2 regions of the Spirillospora sp. NPDC047279 genome follow, and region 2 is predicted to be linked to the other one. Evidence: riboswitches for the same ligand, from Rfam matches in the RefSeq annotation. Region 2 holds a riboswitch; the other holds the start of a gene.
What was found. Region 2 has a riboswitch for glycine ahead of gcvP (aminomethyl-transferring glycine dehydrogenase). Riboswitches for the same ligand answer to the same signal wherever they lie in the genome.
Positions count from the first base shown of each region.

Region 1: linked by a shared signal. The riboswitch ahead of gcvT (glycine cleavage system aminomethyltransferase GcvT) and the one ahead of gcvP (aminomethyl-transferring glycine dehydrogenase) in region 2 are both predicted to bind glycine.

Region 1 covers NZ_JBEYUA010000003.1:412,044-419,355, forward strand. The annotation lists gene ABZ810_RS09130 (L-serine ammonia-lyase) at 1-196, opposite strand, end outside; gene glyA (serine hydroxymethyltransferase) at 252-1,511, opposite strand; gene gcvH (glycine cleavage system protein GcvH) at 1,514-1,903, opposite strand; gene gcvT (glycine cleavage system aminomethyltransferase GcvT) at 1,943-3,025, opposite strand; glycine riboswitch at 3,187-3,283, opposite strand; gene ABZ810_RS09150 (3-oxoacyl-ACP reductase) at 3,342-4,106, opposite strand; gene ABZ810_RS09155 (aldehyde dehydrogenase family protein) at 4,116-5,471, opposite strand; gene ABZ810_RS09160 (glutamine synthetase family protein) at 5,495-6,832, opposite strand; gene ABZ810_RS09165 (amino acid permease) at 6,899-7,312, opposite strand, start outside.
Region 2 covers NZ_JBEYUA010000022.1:99,923-107,234, reverse strand. The annotation lists gene ABZ810_RS40485 (alpha/beta family hydrolase) at 48-656, opposite strand; gene ABZ810_RS40480 (PPOX class F420-dependent oxidoreductase) at 702-1,127, shown strand; gene ABZ810_RS40475 (tetratricopeptide repeat protein) at 1,128-2,270, opposite strand; gene gcvP (aminomethyl-transferring glycine dehydrogenase) at 2,396-5,275, opposite strand; glycine riboswitch at 5,342-5,452, opposite strand; glycine riboswitch at 5,453-5,548, opposite strand; gene ABZ810_RS40465 (lysylphosphatidylglycerol synthase transmembrane domain-containing protein) at 5,804-7,312, shown strand, end outside.

The DNA.
Region 1 (7,312 bases), on a different contig from region 2:
CCTTGTCGCTGCCGTGGCCCTTGCCGGTGAGGCCCAGGGAGCCGTAGAGGACCACCTGGACGGTGGCCGCCTTCTCCAGGACGCCGTCGCGGTCGAGGCCGCGGGCGAAGCGGTGGGCGGCGGCCATCGGGCCGCCGGTGTGGGAGGAGGAGGGGCCGATACCGACCTTGAAGAGGTCGAAGACGCTGATCGCCATGGGTGCTACCTCGTTGTAGCCGCTCCCCGCCGGAGACCCGGCGGGGAGCCACGGACTACAGGTTGGGGTACAGGGGGTGCTTGTCGGCCAGGGCCTTGACCCGGGCCGAGAGGGCCGCGGCGTCGAAGGACGGCTGGAGGGCGAGCGCGATGACGTCCGCGACCTCGCGGAAGTCGTCGGCGCCGAAGCCCCGGGTGGCCAGCGCGGGCGTGCCGATGCGCAGGCCGGAGGTGACCATCGGCGGACGCGGGTCGTTGGGCACCGCGTTGCGGTTGACCGTGATGCCGATGTCGTGCAGCCGGTCCTCGGCGTCGCGGCCGGTCAGCTCGGAGTCCACCAGGTCGACCAGGACCAGGTGAACGTCGGTGCCGCCGGTGAGGACCTTGACGCCCGCCTTGGCGGTGTCCTCGGCGAGCAGGCGCTCGGCGAGGATCCGCGCGCCCTCGACGGTGCGCTGCTGGCGGACCTTGAACTCGTCGGACGCGGCGACCTTGAGCGCCACCGCCTTGGCCGCGATCACGTGCTCCAGCGGGCCGCCCTGCATGCCGGGGAAGACCGCGGAGTTGATCTTCTTGCCGTACTCCTCGCGGGCGAGGATCAGGCCGCCGCGCGGACCGCCGAGCGTCTTGTGCGTGGTGGTGGTCACGATGTCGGCGTACGGGACGGGCGACGGGTGCAGGCCCGCGGCGACCAGGCCGGCGAAGTGGGCCATGTCGACCATCAGGAGGGCGCCGACCGAGTCGGCGATCTCGCGGAACGCGGCGAAGTCGAGCTGCCGCGGGTAGGCCGACCAGCCGGCGACGATCATCTTGGGCCGGTGCTCGGCGGCCAGGGACGCGACCTCGTCCATGTCGACCAGGCCGTCCTCGCCGCGTACGTGGTAGGGCACCACGTTGAGCGTCTTGCCCGAGTAGTTGAGCCGCATGCCGTGGGTCAGGTGCCCGCCGTGCGCCAGGTCGAGGCCCAGGATCGTGTCACCGTGCTTGAGCAGCGCGAAGTAGACCGCGGTGTTGGCCTGCGCCCCGCTGTGCGGCTGGACGTTGGCGTGCTCGGCGCCGAACAGCGCCTTGGCGCGGTCGATGGCCAGCTGCTCGGTGACGTCGACGTACTCGCAGCCGCCGTAGTAACGCTTGCCCGGGTAGCCCTCGGCGTACTTGTTGGTGAGGACCGACCCCTGGGCCTCCAGGACCGAGACGGGCGCGAAGTTCTCGGACGCGATCATCTCGAGGGTCGACTGCTGCCGGTTCAGCTCCTGGGCGACCGCCTCGGCGACCTCGGGGTCCGCCGATGCCAGCGAGTCGTACAGGGTGGTCATACTTAGCTCTCCTCGATCAGCTTGGTGTAGGCCTCGGCGTCGAGCAGGTCGCCCGGCTCGTCGCTGACGCGGACCTTGAAGATCCAGCCCTCACCGTACGGGTCGTCGTTGATGACCTTGGGCTCGTCGATCACCGCGGCGTTGATCGCGGTGATCTCGCCGTTGACCGGCGAGTACAGGTCGCTGACCGACTTGGTCGACTCGACCTCGCCGCAGGTCTCGCCCGCCTCGACGGTGTCTCCCTCGCTGGAGGTCAGCTCCAGGTAGACGATCTCGCCGAGGGCGTCGGCGGCGTGCTGGGTGATCCCGACCGTGACGATGCCTCCCTCCCCGTCCAGGCCGGACACCCATTCGTGCTCTTCGCTGTAACGGAGCTGCTCCGGAACGCTCACGATCGTTTCTCTCTCTTCTCGGATCTCGGTCGAAAGGTGTCAGGAACGCTTGTAGAACGGCAGGCTGACGACGTCGACAGGTTCCTGCCGCCCGCGGACGTCCACCGCGAGCTCGGTCTCCGTGACGCCGCTGTCGACGTACGCCATGGCGATCGGCCTGCCCAGTGTGGGCGACGGAGCGCCGCTCGTCACGACGCCGCACGGCGTGCCGTCCGACGTGACGACCGTGTAGCCCTTGCGGGGCGCCCGGCGGCCGCGGGCGACCAGTCCCACGAGGGTGCGGCCGGGCGGCGTCTGGGCCTGGGCCGCGAGGGCGGCCTTGCCGACGAAGTCGCCGGGCTTGTCCAGCTTGACGACGCGGCCGAGGCCCGCCTCGTAGGGGGACGTCTCGGCGGTCAGCTCGTTCCCGTACAGCGGCATGCCCGCCTCGAGCCGCAGGGTGTCGCGGGACGACAGGCCGCACGGCACCACGCCCTCGACCGCGGCCAGGGCCTTCCACACCGCCACCGCGTCACCGGCGTCGACGAAGAGCTCGAAGCCGTCCTCGCCGGTGTAGCCGGTCCGCGCCAGCAGGGCGTCCACCCCGGCGACCTTCGAGGCGAAGATCGCGTAGTACTTCAGATCCGGCAGCGGCGCGTCGGTGAACGCGGCCAGGATCTCCTGGGCCCGCGGCCCCTGGAGGGCGATCAGCGCGTACGCGTCGGACAGGTCGTTCACCCGTGCCTCGAAGCCGGCGGCCCGCTCGGTCAGGGCGTCGCGGACGACGGCCACGTTGGCCGCGTTGGCGACGACCATCCAGGTCTCGTCGGCCAGCCGGTAGACGATCAGGTCGTCCAGCACCCCGCCGTCCGGGGCGGTGATCATCGTGTAGCGCGCCTTGCCGACCTTCATCGGGGACAGGTTGCCGACCAGCGCGTGGTCGAGGGCGGCGCCCGCCTGGGGGCCGTGCAGGAAGATCTCGCCCATGTGCGAGAGGTCGAAGAGGCCCGCGCCGCCGCGCACCGCGGCGTGCTCGGCCGTCTCACTGGCGTACCGCAGTGGCATCAGGTAGCCGGCGAAGTCGACGAGGTTGGCCCCGAGCTCCTCGTGGACGTCGTACAGCGGCGTCTTCTTGGCGGGCATGGGTCGGCTCCTTGTTCGCGGGCGCGCGTGATCTCGATCGTCCCACCCGCGCACCGGGCGTCGTCGGTGCCTCCCCCTCTGTCATCGGCGCCTGAGAGCTTCACCCCGAGGGGCTTTCACCTTCGGCGGGGGACTCTTGGTCCCCGCTTTCCAGAGGTCGCCTGGTCCGCGCGGTCCGTGGGCCTGAGAGGTTCCGGGGAGGATTTGCTCCTTCGGCGTCCCTGGCCGGCTGCCAGGGCACTCTCCCGCGCGGGATCATCGGCTTTCGAGCAAGGCTAGCAGCGCCTTTCCCCCCTTTACCACCGCCCGCGAGGGCCTAGACGGGGGTCACGTAGGCGCCCGAGATCCCGCCGTCCACCAGGAACTCCGCGGCGGTGATGAACGAGGCGTCGTCCGAGGCCAGGAAGGCGACGGCGGCGGCGATCTCGGTGGCGTCGGCGAACCGGCCCAGGGGGACGTGGACGAGGCGGCGGGCGGCGCGTTCGGGGTCCTTGGCGAAGAGCTCCCGCAGGAGCGGGGTGTCGACGGGGCCGGGGCACAGGGCGTTGACCCGGATGCCCTCGCGGGCGAACTGCACGCCCAGCTCGCGCGACAGGGCCAGGACGCCGCCCTTGGAGGCGGTGTAGGAGATCTGGGACGTGGCGGCGCCCATGACCGCGACGAACGAGGCGGTGTTGATGATCGAGCCCCTGCCCTGCTCGCGCATGTAGGGGATCACGTGCTTGCAGCACAGGTAGACGCTGGTCAGGTTGACGTCCTGGACGCGCCGCCAGGCGTCCAGCCCGGTGTCCAGGATCGAGGCGTCGTCCGGCGGGGAGATCCCGGCGTTGTTGAACGCGATGTCGACGCGGCCGTACGCCTCGTGGGCGGCCCGGTAGAGCGCCTTCACCTCGTCCTCGGACGTGACGTCCGCCTTGACGAAGAGGCCGCCCACCGCCTCGGCGGCGGCCTTGCCCGCGGGCTCGTCGAGGTCGGCGACGACGACCCGGGCGCCCTCGGCGGCGAACCGCCGGGCGGTGGCCAGGCCGATGCCGCTGGCCCCGCCGGTGACGACGGCGACCCGGTCCTGCAAGCGCTGCACGTTCTCTCCTCAGTCGGTGGCGATGAAGACGTTCTTGGTCTCGGTGAAGGCGTCCAGCGCGTCCGGCCCCAGCTCGCGGCCCAGCCCGGACCGCTTGAACCCGCCGAACGGGGTCCAGAAGCGCACGGCGGAGTGGGAGTTGACCGAGAGGTTGCCGGCCTCGACGGCGCGGGCCATGCGGATGCCGCGGCCGAGGTCGCGGGTCCAGATCGAGCCCGCGAGCCCGTAGGGGGTGTCGTTGGCCAGCCGGACGGCGTCCGCCTCGTCGTCGAACGGGGCGACGGTGACGACCGGGCCGAAGACCTCGTCGTGCCAGGCGGGGAGATCGGTGACGCCCGGCCCGGCGAGGACGGTCGGCGGGAAGTAGAAGCCGGGGCCGTCCGGGGCCGAGCCGCGGAACGCCACCTCGTCCGGGACGTAGGAGGCGACCCTGGCCCGGTGGGCGGCGCTGATCAGCGGGCCCATCTCGGTCGCCGGGTCGGCGGGGTCGCCGACGACCACGCCCGCGACGGCGGGTTCGAGGAGCTCCAGGAAACGGTCGTGGACCTCGCGCTGGACCAGGAGGCGGGACCGGGCGCAGCAGTCCTGGCCGGCGTTGTCGAAGACGGCGTACGGGGCGGTCGCGGCCGCCCTCTCCAGGTCGGCGTCGGCGAAGACGATGTTGGCGTTCTTGCCGCCGAGCTCCAGCGTCACCCGCTTCACCCGCGACCCGGCCGCGGACATGATCTCCTTGCCGACCCGGGTGGAGCCGGTGAAGACGATCTTCGCGACGTCCGGGTGCTCGACCAGCCGGGCGCCGGCGACCGGGCCGGCGCCGGGCAGGATCTGGAGGACGCCCTCGGGGATCCCGGCGTCGAGGGCCAGCTCGCCGATGCGGCGGGCGGTGAGCGGGGTGAGCTCGGCCGGCTTGACGATCACGGCGTTGCCGGCGGCGAGGGCGGGGGCCGCGCCCCAGGCGAGGATCGGCATCGGGAAGTTCCACGGCACGATCACCGCGACCACGCCGAGCGGCTCGGCGAACGTGACGTCCAGCCCGCCGGGCACCGGGATCTGCCGCCCGAACTGCCGTTCCGGCGCCGCCGCGTAGTAGGAGAGGACGTCGCGGACGTTGCCCGCCTCCCAGCGGGCCTGGCCGACGGGGTGGCCCGCGTTGGCGACCTCCAGGGCGGCGAGCTCCCCGACATGGGCGTCGACGGCCGCGGCGAACGCGCGCAGCAGGCGGGCCCGGTCGCCGGGGGCCACGTTCCGCCAGGTCCCGTACGCCCGCCGGGCACGTTCCACCGCGGCGTCGGTCTCCTCGGCGGACGCCAGCGTGACGGTCTCGACGACCTTCCCGGTCGCCGGATTGATCACATCGAAGTCCATGGTCCCCCCGGGCCGGCGTTCGTTCACAGGCGCTCGAAGCCGCGGCGCAGCTCCCAGTCGGTGATCGCCCGGTCGTAGGCCTCCAGCTCGACCCGGGCGTAGTTGGCGTAGTGCGCCACGACCTCCGCGCCGAAGGCCCGCTCGGCGAGCTCGCTGCGGCCCCAGTCGGCCGCCGCCTCGCGCAGCGTCCCGACGACCGTGGGGGCGTCGGTGGCGTAGGCGTTGCCGGTGCAGGGCTCCTCCAGCGGCAGCTCGTCGTCGATGCCGCGCAGCCCGGCGGCGACGAGGCCCGCGACCGCGAGGTAGGGGTTGACGTCGCCGCCGGGCACCCGGTTCTCGACGCGCAGGGACGGCCCGTGCCCGACGAGGCGCAGCGCGCAGGTGCGGTTGTCGACGCCCCACTTGATCGCCGTTGGGGCGAACGAGCCGGGCTGGAAGCGCTTGTAGGAGTTGATGGTGGGCGCGTACAGCAGGGTGAGGTCGCGCAGCGCCGCCTGCTGCCCGGCGATGAAGTGCTCGCCGACCTTGGACAGGCCGTACGGGCCGTCGCCCGCCATGACCGGCGTGCCGTCGGCGGCGCGCAGCGAGATGTGGATGTGGCAGGAGTTGCCCTCCCGCTCGTTCGGCTTGGCCATGAACGTGATCGACATGCCCTCCTGGGCGGCGATCTCCTTGGCGCCGGTCTTGTAGAGGACGTGGTTGTCGCAGGTGGCGAGGGCGTCGGCGAAGCGGAACGCGATCTCGTGCTGGCCGAGGTTGCACTCGCCCTTCGCCGACTCCACGTACATCCCGGCGCCGTCCATGCCGTTGCGGACGCGCCGCAGCAGCGGCTCGACCCGGGAGCCGCCGAGCAGCGAGTAGTCGACGTTGTACCGGTTGGCCGGGGTCAGGTCCCGGTAGGCCTTGTCCCAGGCCTGCTCGTAGGTGTCCTGGTAGACGACGAACTCCAGCTCGGTGCCGACGTACGCGCCCCACCCGCGTTCGGCGAGCCGGCCGAGCTGGCGCCGCAGGATCTGGCGCGGGGAGGCGACCACCGGGGAGCCGTCCTCCCAGCCGAGGTCGGCGAAGACCAGGGCCGCGCCCTCCTGCCACGGAACGCGCCGCAGCGTGCCCATGTCGGGCCGCATCACGAAGTCGCCGTAGCCCCGGTCCCACGACGACATCGCGTAGCCGTCCACGGTGTTCATGTCGACGTCCACCGCGAGCAGGTAGTTGCAGCCCTCGGACCCGTGCCCGGCCACCTCCTCCAGGAAGTAGCGCGCCGACAGCCGCTTGCCCTGCAGGCGCCCCTGCATGTCGGTGATCGCGATGATCACCGTGTCGATCTGGCCGGCCTCGGCCTCGACCCACAGCTGTTCCATGGTGAGAGGTGGGGGAGATGGGGGCACGGGCGTCCGCCTTCCTCGGGGTGGTGGGTCGGCCGGGGGTCAGCCGACGGACTTCAGGTCCTCTTCGATCGCGGCGAGCTCCTCGGCGCTGCCCTGCACCTTGGGCCCGGTGAACCACGTGCGCGCCGACACCAGCCACCACAGGCCCGCGCCGCCGAGCACGACCAGCACGGCCACGGGGGAGTAGTTGAAGGAGTCCCGCGTGATCGGGTTGACCGGGGGCAGCATGAACACCACCGAGATGAACAGCACCCAGGCGACCGCGACGATCCCGACGGGCCTGCTCCACCGGCCGAGGTGCCACGGCCCGCGCTGGAACCGGTCGCCCTGCCGCAGCCGCAGGAACGTCGGGATCACGTACGCGATGTAGAGGCCGATCACCGCGACCGAGGTGACGGCCAGGTAGGCGGTCTTGTTCCAGATCGCGGGCAGGGCCAGCACCCACGCGCCGCC
Region 2 (7,312 bases):
TCGGACCGGCCAGGTCCGGCGGCCCACGACGACACTCCGGCGCCCGCTCAGGCGGGCGTCTTTCGTTTCGCCCACCTGCGCAGCCACGGCCCGGCCGCGGCGCCGACCGCGTCCGGGTCCTTGTCGAGGTCATGGCGTTCGCCGGGCAGCACCACGACCTCCGCCGCGTCGCCCGCGTCCGGCACGCCGAACGGGTCACGGTCCCCGTTGACCACGAGCACCTCCACCCCGGCCGAGCGCAGCTCCTCGACCCGCGTCTTCTCCGGCCTGCCCGGCGGGTGCAGCGGGAACGCCAGCGCGACCACGCCCGTCGCGCCCGCGGCCCGCGCCGTGCGGCACGCCACCCGCGCCCCGTTGCTCCGCCCGCCCTGCACCAGCGGCACGTCGCCGAACGGTTCGCGGACCACCCCGAGGATCTCCAGCCAGGCCTCGTCCTGCTTCACCGCCGGCCCCGGCGCGCGCCGTCCCGCCAGCCGGAACGGCTGCATCACCCGGGCCACCGCGCCGCCGAGCCCGAGCGCGACCGCCCGGACGGCCAGCAGGTCGGCGGCCTCCACTCCCCCGTTCGACCCGTGCGTCAGCACCAGCAGGAAGGCGGGGTCGGCCACCTCGTCGACGGTGACCTCCGCAGGGCCGTGGGCCGTGACGATCTCCATGTGACCCACCGTAGCCGCCGCGTCCCGGTAGGGCAGACTTGGCCCATGGAACAGATGACAGAGAGTGAGTGGCGCGCCTTCGTGTCGGAGGGCACCCGGACCGGCAAGATCGCCCTCACCCGCAAGGACGGCTCGCCGCACGTGACGCCCATCTGGTTCGTCCTGGACGGCGGCGACCTGGTGTTCAACACCGGCAAGGACAGCCTCAAGGGCCGGATCCTGCGCCGCGACCCGCGGGTGTCGATCTGCGTGGACGATCAGGAGCCGCCGTTCTCGTTCGTCATCGTCAAGGGCGAGGCCGAGCTGTCCGACGACATCGACGAGATGCGGACCTGGGCCACCGCCATCGGCGGCCGCTACATGGGCGAGGACCGCGCCGCGGAGTTCGGCGAGCGCAACGCGGTCCCCGGCGAGTACCTCGTCCGGGTCAAGATCGGCAAGGTCGTCGCCGAACGTGCCGTCGCGGGCTGATCAGGGCTCGCGGCCGTCGGGCCAGCCGGGCGGGAGCGACGCGGCGGTGGCGCCCGTCGCCAGGCGCAACCGCTCGGCGAAGCTCTCGTGCAGCAGCGGGCCCCACAGGTAGTCGCTGGGCACCCGGACGGCCTGCCCGAGGAGGTCGTGGGTCTCGCCGGGCGCCCGCTCCGCGGCGGGGTCCTCGGCGTAGCGGACGGCGAGCAGCGCGTACATGTGGTCGAGGGCGCCGAACGCCTCGCCCGCGACCGCGGGCAGCGCGCCGTCGGCGACCGCCGACTCCACCACCGGCTCCCACCACAGGTCGGCGGGGTCACCGTCCTCGTCGCCGAAGTCGCGCCGCAGCCGGGCCCGCACCTGGCCCGAGACGCCGGGATCGGACAGGCCCCGGCGCCAGACCTCGCGCGCCTCTTCGCCGCGGCCGCGCAGCGGGAGCGTGCGGGCCAGCAGCTCGGTGGCGAGCGGGCCGACCTCGGCGTCGGCCGCGGCGTCGCCGTCGCCGAGCGCGGCGCCGAACGCCCCGATGGCCTGGTCGAGGTAGGAGATGCCGAGCGAGACCGCGAGCCGCGCGTAGGCGTACGGGGCGGTCTCGCGGTCGATGAGCCTCAGGCCCGCGGTGAGGACGCGCTGGGCGCGGGCGGGCTCGCCGCGTTCGAGCAGCCGCTGGGCGAGGTCGTGGGCGGCGACCGGGCCGTACTCGGGGTCGCCGGTCGCGATCGCCTCCTCCCAGCGGCCCCGGGCGGCGTCGAAGTCGCCCGCGTCGTCGGCCAGGCGGCCCAGCGCGAGCAGCGCGGGCGGCAGGTAGGCGGCGTTGCCGAAGTCGACCACGACCTGCCAGGCCGGGCCCGCCTCCTGGTATTCGCCGGCGCGTTCGTGGGTCAGCGCCAGGTGGTAGGCGGCGCGCGGACCGTATTCGGGGTCCTCGGTGCTGATGGCGGTGCGGTCGGCCTCACGGGCCGCCGCGACGTCGCCGGCGTCGTCGAGGACGACGGCGAGGCCGAGCGCGGCCTGGGCGCGGGCCGGGGTGTCGCCCAGCGCGAGCACCTGCTCGAACAGCCGGGCGGCCCGGTCGGCCTCACCGTTCTCGGCGAGCCGCCGGGCCTCGTCGCACAGGCGGGCCGGGTCGTCTGGCGTCTTGCTCATGCGGCAGCCTTCTGGGGGTCGAGTAGGTGCCCCCGACCCTATCGAGCGGGGGCCCTCCCCGTCCCGGGACGACACCCGGATCCGGCCAAGAACGATCACTGCCGCGGCCGGACCCGGGTGGCCGCTCAGTCCTCGAACGCCTCCGGCGGCGGGCACGAGCACACCAGGTTGCGGTCGCCGTAGGCCTGGTCGATGCGGCGCACCGGTGACCAGTACTTGCCCTCCCGCAGGGAGGGCACCGGGTAGGCGGCCTCCTCGCGGGCGTAGGGGTGCTTCCAGTCCTCGGTGATCAGGCTGGCGGCGGTGTGCGGGGCGTTCTTGAGCGGGTTGTCGTCGCGGTCGTGGCCGCCGTCGGCCACCCGCTCGATCTCGCGCCGGATCGCCACCATCGCGTCGGCGAACCGGTCGAGCTCGGCGAGGTCCTCGCTCTCGGTCGGCTCGATCATCAGGGTGCCGGCGACCGGGAACGACAGGGTCGGCGCGTGGAAGCCGTAGTCGATGAGCCGCTTGGCCACGTCCTCGGCGGTGATCCCGGTGTCCTTGGTGATCTTGCGCAGGTCGATGATGCACTCGTGCGCGACCAGCCCGTTGCGCCCGGCGTAGAGCACCGGGAAGTGCGGGGCCAGCCGGGCGGCCAGGTAGTTGGCGCCGATGATGGCGCTCTCGGTGGCCTCGCGCAGGCCGTCCGCGCCCATCATCGCGATGTAGGCCCACGAGATCGGCAGGATGCCCGCCGAACCCCACGGTGCCGCCGAGATCGGCCCGACGCCGGTCTCCCGCGGTCCGGCCTCGGGACGCAGCGGGTGGCTCGGCAGGAACGGCGCCAGGTGCTCGCGGACGCCGACCGGGCCCACGCCGGGACCGCCGCCGCCGTGCGGGATGCAGAACGTCTTGTGCAGGTTGAGGTGCGAGACGTCGGAGCCGAACTCGCCCGGCCGGGCCAGCCCGACCAGCGCGTTGAGGTTGGCGCCGTCGACGTAGACCTGGCCGCCCGCGTCGTGCACGGACTTGCACACGTCGGCGATGGTCTCCTCGAACACGCCGTGCGTGGACGGGTAGGTGACCATGATCGCGGCCAGCTGCGCACGGTGCTTGTCGATCTTGGCGTGCAGGTCGTCGAGATCGATGTTGCCCTGGTCGTCGCACTTGACCACGACGACCTTCATGCCGGCCATCACGGCGCTGGCGGCGTTGGTGCCGTGCGCGGAGGACGGGATGAGGCAGATCGTGCGGGACTCGTCGCCGCGGGAGGCGTGGTAGCCGCGGATGGCCAGGAGCCCGGCCAGCTCGCCCTGGGAGCCGGCGTTGGGCTGGACCGACACCCGGGCGTACCCGGTGATCTCCGACAGCCACCCCTCCAGCTCGCCGATCAGCTCGACGTAGCCCTGGGCCTGCTCGACCGGCGCGAACGGGTGGATGTCGGCGAACTCCGGCCAGGTGACCGGCTCCATCTCGGTCGTCGCGTTCAGCTTCATCGTGCAGGAGCCGAGCGGGATCATCGACCGGTCGAGCGCGATGTCCTTGTCCTGGAGCCGGCGCAGGTAGCGCAACATCGCGGTCTCGGAGCGGTGCGCGTGGAAGACCGGGTGGGTCAGGTAGGGGCTCTCGCGGCGCAGCTCCGCGGGGATCGCCTCGCCGGACGGCTCGGGCGGTGCCCCGTCGAGGCCGAACGAGGCCAGCACCGCGGCGACGTCGTCGTCCCCGGTGGTCTCGTCGCAGGCGATCGCCAGGTGGTCGGCGTCGACCAGCCGCAGGTTGCGGCCGTTGTCCAGGGCCTTGGCGAGGACGTCGCGCGCCCGTCCCGGGACGCGGGCCAGCACGGTGTCGAAGAACGTCCCGTGCACGACCTCGACGCCGCCGGCGCGCAGGCCCTCGGCGATCTCGGTGGCGTGCCGGTGGGCGCGCCCGGCGATCGCGGCGAGGCCCTCGGGGCCGTGGTAGACCGCGTACATGCTCGCCATGACGGCCAGGAGCACCTGGGCGGTGCAGATGTTGCTGGTGGCCTTCTCGCGGCGGATGTGCTGCTCGCGGGTCTGGAGCGCGAGCCGGTAGGCGGTGGCGCCGTCGGCGTCGACCGACACGCCCACCAGGCGGCCGGGAAGCTGCCGCTGGATGCCCTCGGCCACGGCCATGTAGCCGGCGTGCGGGCCGCCGAAGCCGTACGGGACGCCGAACCGCTGGGCCGACCCCACGACGATGTCGGCGCCGGACTCGCCCGGCGGCCGCAGCAGGGTCAGCGCGAGCAGGTCGGCGGCGACGACCACCTGGGCGCCGCGCTCGTGCGCCGCCGCGGTGACCGGCGCCAGGTCGCGCACCGCCCCGGAGGCGCCCGGGTACTGGAGCAGGACGCCGAAGAAGTCGCCCTCGGGCAGGCCGCCGGACAGGTCGGCGGTCACGACCTCGATGCCCAGCGGGACGGCGCGGGTGCGGATGACCTCGATGGTCTGCGGCAGCGCGTCGGCGTCGACCAGGAACGCGCCGGGGTCCTTGCGCTTGGACACCCGGTGGGCCAGCGCCATCGCCTCGGCGGCGGCGGTGCCCTCGTCCAGCAGCGAGGCGTTGGCCACCGGCAGCCCCGTGAGATCGCTCACGACCGTCTGGAAGTTGAGGAGCGCCTCCAGGCGCCCCTGGGAGATCTCGGGCTGGTAGGGCGTGTAGGCGGTGTACCAGCCGGGGTTCTCCAGGACGTTGCGCAGGATCACGCCGGGAGTGTGGGTGCCGTGGTAGCCGAGCCCGATCATGGACCGGACCACGGTGTTGCGGTCGGCCAGCTCGCGCAGCCGGGCCAGCGCCTGCGGCTCGCTCAGCCCGGCGGGCAGGTCGAGGGGGCGGCCGGTACGGATCGCCGCGGGCACCGCGTCGTCGATCAGGGCGTCGGCGCTCGAGTAGCCGATCGCCGCCAGCATGCGGGCCTGGTCGTCGGGGGACGGGCCGATGTGCCGGTCGGCGAACGTGGTCCGCGGATGTTGCGGTGAGGCCACCGGTGCGAAGAACTGGGCGGTCATTGGGGAGCCTCCTGGGCTGCTGCGGTCGCTCAGGGCCACCAGCGGCCCCGCTGGGCCGATGGCTTGTCTCCCCCTCTGTCATGGGCACCTGAGAGATTCGCCCGCGCGGAACGGGATTTCCCCTTCGGTGAGGCCCCTCCCCCGTTTCGAGGAGACGGCGCCTGCTTTCCAGAGGTGCCTCGCCCAGCGGTCCTTTTGCCTGAGAGGTTCCGGGGAGGGTTGCCCCTTCGGCGCTCCACGCTGGCGGCGTGGAGTCTCTCCCGCACAGGGTCGACGGCATGTCCACTGGGAACTCTATCCAAAGGACGCCGGAAACGATCGCGGCGCCCCGCCCGGGGCGGGGCCCATGATCGGCCCGCGGGAGCGGCCCAAGTACGATATTCACAGCTCACGGAGCGGGGGCCAGGGGCGGAGAAGGGCACGAATGTCGGGTGAGGCCGCGCGGGGCGAGTTGCCGGGCCCCGCTCGACGCGGCGGCGCGTCGTCTGGGACGCTGATCGCGGTGACAGGTTCGGACGGCGGTGCGGCATGTCTCAAGGTGTGACGCACGACACCACGGAAGGCGCTCCCGAGATCCGGAGCGAGGCGCCCGAGCCCAGGCTCGGCGCCGGCCTCGGCGTGCCCGTCGACGAGCCGCCGCGCCCCGACCGCATCCGGCGCCCGGCCGACGCGTTCCGGTTCGTCGGCGCGATCCTGGGCCTGGCGGCGGTCCTGCTGCTGGTGTCCATCGCCAAGGGCACCACGCACGGCATCCAGACCGACATCGTCGAGGGCACCGCGCACGCGCCCAGGTTCCTGCTGACGCTGGCCACGCTGGTCTCCAGCTTCGGCGTGCTGGCCGTCCCGGTGGCGTTCGCGATCGAACGCCTGTTCCACAAGGACGGCGTGCGGGTCGCCATCGCCCTGCTGGCCGCGGTGATCGCGTTCGGCCTCACCATCGTCCTGGACGACTGGGTGGTGCCCGCGGCTCCGGGCGGCGTGCTCGACTCCCTCATCTGGGGCGGTACCGACACCGCCCCCGTCCACACCGACATCACCCCGGTGATCGCGTTCGTGACGGCGGTCGGCATGGCCGGCCGGGCCCGCTGGCAGGCCGTCACCTGGACGATGATCGGCCTTGCCGCGCTGACCGGCCTGACCGCCTCGTACGCCTCGGTGGCGGCGCTGGCGGCCACCTACTTCCTCGGCCGCACCATCGGCTACGGAACGCTCTACGCGGTCGGCACGCCCAACCCGCGGCCGGCCGGATCCGCGGTCATGGCCGGATTGGGCCGCCTCGGGTTCACCCCCCTGCGCGCCCGCCGGGTGGAGAACGCGGCCGACGAGCCCCGCGCGTACGACGTGGCGGTGGAGCACGAGTCGGGACACCCGCTGCCCACCGGCGACTGGCAGCTGCGCGTCAACGTGCTCGACCGCGACCAGCAGACCGCCGGCCTGCTCTACCGGGTGTGGCGGCTGCTCCGGCTCCGGTCCGCGACGCCGCGCCGGGCGCTGCGCTCGCTGCGCCGCTCGCTGGAGCAGGAGTCGCTGATGGCGTACGCGGTGCACGCGGCGGGCGCCCGCACCCCGCGCCTCATGGGCACCGCCGAGGTCGGCACCGAGGCGGCCCTGCTGGCCTACGAGCACGTCCCCGGCCGCCGGCTGGAGGCCCTGCCGGACGACGAGATCACCGACGACCTGCTGACCGACGTCTGGCGGCAGTTCCAGCGCCTCCAGGCGGGCCGGCTCGCCCACCGCCGGCTGGAGGCCGAGGCCGTCCTGGTCTCCGACGACGGCCGGGCCCACCTGACCGACCTGCGCGCCGGCGAGACCGCCGCCGGCGACCTGGCGCTGCGCCTGGACCTGGCCCAGCTGCTGGCCACCCTGGCGCTGCGCACGAGCGCGGAACGCGCCGTGGCGACCGCCTCCCCCGTCCTCGGCAAGAGCACGCTCGCCGCCGTGGTGCCGATGTTGCAGCGGGTGGCCCTCACCCGCAACACCCGCACCGCGCTCCGGCACGAGAAGGACCTGCTGACCCGCATCCGCGAGCAGATCCTG